Regions from separate parts of the Finegoldia sp. P1-F-LS genome, predicted to be linked through region 2. Evidence: a T-box and tRNA genes for the amino acid it is inferred to sense, from the RefSeq annotation. Region 2 holds a T-box; the other holds one or more tRNA genes.

Region 1 (3,422 bases), 190 kb from region 2:
TAAATCTTGCATGTACATTGAAACATATTTTGCAAGTGGCACAGTTAAGTCAAATCTTAATCCTTGATTTTTTTTGCTATTGTCAATTCTGAAAACTTGCTTACTAGTTTCTCCTCCACCTTTAGATAGTAAAACGTCAAGTTTTTCTATAGCTGGTGTATCAATAGAGAAAAATGCATTTTTAATAAAAACATCTTCTATTTTTCTTTTAATTGTATCAAATACCAATTGGTCTTCAGGAAGAAGTTCCATCATTCCAGGTAATGTAGATGGTTGAATCATAATTAACCTCCTATTAATTAAAGATTATAGATCCACGATCTATAAAATCATCATCTTTTGGATAATAATATTTTATCTTTTCTTTATTTAAAATTTCAATAAGTTTTTCTTTATATTTGTACTTTTCAAGATTACCATAAAATACAAGCCCCAAATCAGAACTATATCCACAAGTTCCACCAATAAATCCTGTATCATAACCTTCTAGTTTTATTTCACCAGAATCTATCAAAAAAGCCTCAATATGTTCCTTCTGAACACTATTAAATATAGATTTATCACTTGTAATCACAAAATTATTAGTAACTATTGTTGAACATTTGGAATATCCCTGATTTACCATTATTATTTTCTCGTCTTTAAGAAGTTTCAAGATAACAGGATCAATAGATTTTTTATTACATATCAAATGATTCTTAATCGAAAAGTTATTCAACAAGCAATCTTTTGGATATTTATCTGATATATCAAATTCTGTTACGTATAATGTTATATAATTTGGAAGATATGCCCTGTAATGATTATATGACTCTTGGGAACAAACAAATGTATTATCGTTTATTTTTCTAATTTGCATATCGACATGGTCACATACTTTTTTATCCAATTTATTGCTATTAAAACTGTAAATAATATCGTAACTACTCTCTTGCAAAAACTTTATTAATCCATCCTTAGATTTAAAACTAACTATTGCAAATTTCTTACGAAATTCTTCAAATATATCATTTCTTATTTCCAATCTATTTTGATTGTCCAAATGTTCTTTAATAATTTCATCAAAAATAAATCCTTTAAACTTAAATTTAATTATATCAAATAAATTTGAAACTGCATAATCCATTAAAAATCTAAAAACCTTAAAAAGTATTGAGTTATTAATCTTATCAAAATAAATCTCATTAATAATTAATTCATTATCTTCAAAATCTAGCACTATATATCCTATCAATTTATCCTCTTCGTAAATCACGAAATGATTTTTTTCTAGTATTTGTTTTTTCATAGATTTAAGTATAGTAGATCTATTCTTAGCTATATTTGAATCAAATTTATTTTGACATAAGATATTGTTTCTAAGTTTATATACAAAATCAGATAACTCTTCGAAGTGTTCATCTTTCAATAAATCAATAAAAATCATAATAACTCCTTAGCATATAAAAAAAAGGAAAGTCTATAATAAACTTTCCTTTGGAGGCGACACCCAGATTTGAACTGGGGGTGAAGGTGTTGCAGACCTCTGCCTTACCACTTGGCTATGTCGCCATATGGAGCGGAAGACGAGACTCGAACTCGCGACCCTCGCCTTGGCAAGGCGATGCTCTACCACTGAGCCACTTCCGCACACATTTTGGTGCCCAGAGCCGGAATCGAACCAGCGACACAAGGATTTTCAGTCCTTTGCTCTACCGACTGAGCTATCTGGGCTTAATGTATCAAACATTACTTAATAAGTATAAACTATTAAATTTGTTTTGTCAAATTTTTTTACAACAATTTAAACCTAACTTTACAAATTACTTATACCTTTGCAATACTCTGTCATTCAACCCATACCACAATGCATCTTCTATTGAATTATTTAAAACATTTTTCAAAGTTTTAACAATTTTTTTGTACAAATTTTCTAATTGCCACATATTCAAAAATTTTTCTTCAGAAATCACAATACTGTCGTTAATAGATTTCATCACCAATTGTTTATCCATTTTGCTATTAATGCTAAATATTTTGTCTTTTAAAATATTTTCGCAATAATTATCTATTATTGAATCCTGTACTCTAAAAGCATTTGATTTGTTTTTAATAGAGCAAATCATTTTGCTTTTTAAAAATTTAGCACTTCTACTTTCAGTATTATGAAGAAGAATATCAGATTTTTTTATTGTTGATGCCGGAATATGCCTTAATACATAAAACTCTAGTTCATCGCTTATATATTTATTATTGAAACCTTCAGTGTATGCTTGAAGATAATAAGTAAACTCAATTTTATTAATATCTTCTGAGATTAAGTCAAAAACGGCTTTAATAATATTATCTTTATCATTTCTATAGGAAAGATGGTTATTTAAAACGTTGTTTATCTTATTAATAGCATTATATTTAACATAACACGGTTGTATTTTGTTTTCTTGTTGAACAATATCAAGCATTAAGTATAAAGCTAATAAATCGTCTTCAAAAAGAAATTTTTTTTCAAGCTTTTTCTTTAAATTGTTCATGTTGTAAGCTTTATACATAACTGTACTCCTAATTATATTTAAAAAACAAAGGACTTTTGATAGTATCTTTCTGTAGAGAATATTTCAATGGTTTCAAAAATAAAACAGAAGATAGAATAATTCAAACCATACGCAAAGTCCAAATCCCTAGTTTTACCTTCTGACATGCTATATTCATCGACTATATCTTCAATATAATTTTTAACCAATGTTTTTAACATCACGCATTCATCGTTATCTATGTTTATTCGACTAGTTTTTATTGCTTTTTTGTTAAATACATGATTTTGAGATATCTTATTCAAAACTCTTTCGTAATTCATGTGATCTTTTAGATGCTGATTACATCTCCATCTTTTTGCGTGTGGAAGGCACACATAATCACTTAGATAATGACTTATTACTCCAAGTTTTGTACTTAAAATCTTATTTTGCAATGAGTTTAATCTTGTTAAATCTGTAAATTGAAAAAGATAAATTATAGTGATAATTTCTTTAACAATATAATTTATACTTTCTTCTTTATAATGGCGTATTAGCTTATATTTTGGTAAAATATCTGGACTAACAGCTCCCCATTCTAACTTTTTTATATTTAAATTGATTCCATAGGAATCCTTAATGTCTTGATTTATTTCTCTAACAATTCTCTTATGAGTTTCCGGAAAAATATTAATCACTACCTTTCGTCATTGGACATATTATTATTTTAGAGTAATTTAAGTTAAAAGTCAATTCTTAACTTTTGCACATAAACACAAGAAAATCGCTAATTCTCAATGATTTCTCGTCTATAACTTCATTTATCAGATTAACAAATTCACTAGAATATTTTTCAGTTAAAAAAGAATAATCTATGTTAAGAGAATGTATTTCAAATTTTTTCATTTCGCAAAAAACGTTATAAATTAA
Region 2 (3,422 bases):
ATGTAGTGTTCGAAGTAGTAAGTGCTTTTGGTACAGTAGGATTAACTAGAAGCTTAACTCCAGGAATCAATAGTATTTCTAAGATTTTAATAATTTCAACGATGTATATTGGAAGAGTTGGATCTTTAACAATACTTTATGCTTTATCCAATACAAAAAACAAAAAAGCTTATAAAGAAGCTCACGAAAATATTATAATAGGTTAGGTTTAATTATGAAACAATTTGTAGTTGTTGGCTGTGGTAGATTCGGCAGAGCATGTGCTATCGAACTATCCAATACAGGCCACGAAGTTTTATTAATAGATAATAATGAAGATACTGTTGATGAAATGAGTAGAATAGTTACTCATGCAGTGTATATTGAACATTTAACAGAAAATTCATTGAGTTCTGTCGGTGTTGGAAATTTTGATGTGGCTATAGTTGCTATTTCTTCGAACTTTGAAGCATCAATTTTGTCAACAGTAGTTTGTAAAAAACTGGGTGTTAAAAAGGTAATAACTAAAGCAAAAGATACGTTACACGGTAATATTTTGCTAAAAGTTGGTGCAGACAGGACAATTATTCCAGAAAATGATTCGGCCGTTAGACTGGCAAAAAGTTTGATTAGTGATCAAATTTTTGATTATATTGAATTTACTGATGATTATTCTATTGCGGAGATTACTCCTAAAAAAGAATGGATTGGAAAGAATTTTATCGATATAGGAATAAGAAGCAAGTATGGAATTAACGTTGTTGCAGTTAAGAACAATGGGGAAATGAATATTAACCCTTCACCAAATTATACAGTTAAGTTTGAAGACTATTTGATAGTAATAGGATCAAATGAGGATTTGGATAAGATTACTGAAACAGGCGATAAAGATGATAACCTCTACTTCAAATAAAATATATAAACATGTAAAATCACTTTATAAGAAGAAATATAGACAAAAATACAATGAATTTGTCATAGAAGGCTACAAGCTTTATCAAGAAGCAATTAAATCAAATATAAATATCAAACAAGTCATAATAAGAGAAGGTGAAAATTTTCTTGATGAATGTGTCTATTTTGATTCAAAAACTTTCAACAGTCTCAGTGAAATGAATAATCCCGAAGGAATAATTTGTGTGGTTAGTTTTATTGAGCAAAAAGATGTAAAGTCAGATCAAATTCTTTTTTTAGAAAATATCAATGATCCAGGAAATCTGGGGACTATAATCAGAAGTGCTGAAGCTTTTGGTTACAATAAAATTGTTCTATCTAATAATAGTTGTGATATTTATAATTCGAAAACTATTAGAAGTGCTATGGGAAGCTTATTTAGAATGAATATTTCTTATGAAAATATAAATGTGCTTGAGAAGTATAAATCAAATGGGTTTAAAATATACGAGACATCTTTGGAGAAAAATTCCAGAAGTATTTTGGAAATTAAAAACAAAGAAAAGCACGTTCTAATAATTGGAAATGAAGCAAATGGAATTAGCGATGAAATAAAAAAATACGCTGATGAGTTTTTGATAATTCCTATGGATAATGTAACAGAATCATTAAATGCTTCTATAGCTGCTAGTTTGAGTATGTTTTATTTATCCAAATTGACAAATTAGTAGTTATATTATAAAATAATTAAAAATGTTGAAGAAGAAAATACAAAACTAGATATACAGAGAGATATGGGTTGGTGTGACATATTTATTGAATTTTGTTGGTTCGCTTTGAAGTTGCCATTATGGTCGTATAGAGTCCGTTAAACTTACGAGTGATGTTATCATAAATTGGGTGGTACCGCGGAAATACAATCTTTCGTCCCATAGGGGATGAGAGATTTTTTTATTGTTTAAGGAGAAAATAATGAAAGAAGAAATTTTAAAAATTAAAGAAGAAACTGTCGGTTTAATAGACAATGCTAGTGATTTAAAATCATTGGAGGATATTAGAGTAAAAGTTCTTGGGAAAAAAGGAGATTTGACTCTTGTTCTAAGAAATATGGGAAAACTTTCTAAAGAAGAAAGACCAGTTATGGGTCAACTAGCAAATGAAGTTAGATCTGAAATCGAAGAATTGTTATCCAATAAATTTGAACAATTAAAACAAGAACAAAAAAAGATTAAATTAAAAGAAGAAGAATTAGACGTAACTGCAAACAGAGGTGTAAGAGAAATTTCTCACAAACATCCATTGAATGAAACGATAATACAATTGGAAAATCTGTTCCAAACAATGGGTTTTGATATTGTAGATGGTCCTGAAATTGATACAGTTGAAAATACATTTGATTTATTGAATTCACCAAAATATCATCCATCAAGATCACTATCTGATACTTTTTACTTGGATGATAAAACTGTACTTAGACCACACACATCAAGTGTACAAATTAGAACGATGAAAGCACAAAAACCACCTATTAGAATGGTTTCAGCAGGAAGAACTTTTAGATTTGATGATGTGGATGACACACACTCTCCAATGTTCCATCAAATCGAAGGCTTGGTTGTGGATAAAGGCGTTACTATGGCTAACTTGATGGATACAATAAATATTTTCATTAAAAACTTATTTGGTGAAGAAATAGAAACAAGATTTAGACCACATTATTTTCCATTTACTGAACCTTCAATGGAGGTTGACGTTACTTGCTTCGATTGTAAAGGTAAAGGTTGCCCAAGTTGTAATGATACAGGTTGGAGTATGGAACTTTTAGGATGTGGTATGGTACATCCTAATGTTTTAAGAAATTGCGGAATTGATCCTGAAGTTTATACCGGATTTGCTTTTGGTATGGGAGTAGACAGGATTACAATGGTAAAACACAAAATCGACAATATAAGATTGTTGTACGATAATGATAAGAGATTTTTGAAACAATTCTAGGAGGAAGTATGTTATTACCTATTAATTGGCTTAAATATTACGTCGATGTAGACGAAACAATAAAAACTATTACAGATAGACTTTCAGAAACAGGAAGTCACGTTGAATCAGTTATAGATAAAAGTAAATATTTAAATGATAAATTAATCGTAGCTAAAATTAAGAAAATTGATAAACATCCAAATGCAGATAAATTATCTATAGTTACCTTAAATACAGGAAATTCAGATATAAAAGTAGTTACAGGCGCAAAAAATATAAAAGAAGATATGTATGTTTGTTATGCACAAGTAGATGCAACTCTTCCTGGAAATATTGTTTTAAAAGAAGCTGACCTTAAAGGAATTATGAGCCCTGGTATGTTGACAAGTTTTGAAGAAATGGGTTTTGAAACTTCTGTTGTAGATAAAAACTCCAAAGATGGAATAGCGGTTTTATCTGAAAATAAAATTGGTGAAACTATTACTGAAGCACTTGAAATTAATGAACCTATAATTGAATTTGAAATCACTCCTAACAGGCCAGATTGCTTGTCAGTATTGGGAATGGCAAGA

What was found. The T-box of region 2 lies ahead of pheS (phenylalanine--tRNA ligase subunit alpha). A T-box ahead of a tRNA ligase gene usually reads a tRNA of that ligase, here a tRNA-Phe.
Region 1: it encodes a tRNA-Phe, which carries the amino acid that the T-box ahead of pheS (phenylalanine--tRNA ligase subunit alpha) is inferred to sense. The anticodon was not compared.

Annotation. Positions count from the first base shown of each region.
Region 1 is NZ_JBRFJH010000001.1:170,311-173,732, reverse strand. Features, by position in the region: gene hisS (histidine--tRNA ligase) at 1-282, opposite strand, end outside; gene ACU68Y_RS01110 (DUF6873 family GME fold protein) at 296-1,426, opposite strand; tRNA gene ACU68Y_RS01105 (tRNA-Cys) at 1,478-1,551, opposite strand; tRNA gene ACU68Y_RS01100 (tRNA-Gly) at 1,555-1,629, opposite strand; tRNA gene ACU68Y_RS01095 (tRNA-Phe) at 1,638-1,713, opposite strand; gene ACU68Y_RS01090 (hypothetical protein) at 1,803-2,528, opposite strand; gene ACU68Y_RS01085 (zinc dependent phospholipase C family protein) at 2,549-3,190, opposite strand; gene ACU68Y_RS01080 (hypothetical protein) at 3,249-3,422, opposite strand, start outside.
Region 2 is NZ_JBRFJH010000001.1:362,947-366,368, reverse strand. Features, by position in the region: gene ACU68Y_RS02025 (TrkH family potassium uptake protein) at 1-206, shown strand, start outside; gene ACU68Y_RS02020 (potassium channel family protein) at 215-892, shown strand; gene ACU68Y_RS02015 (TrmH family RNA methyltransferase) at 870-1,601, shown strand; T-box leader at 1,621-1,808, shown strand; gene pheS (phenylalanine--tRNA ligase subunit alpha) at 1,846-2,868, shown strand; gene pheT (phenylalanine--tRNA ligase subunit beta) at 2,877-3,422, shown strand, end outside.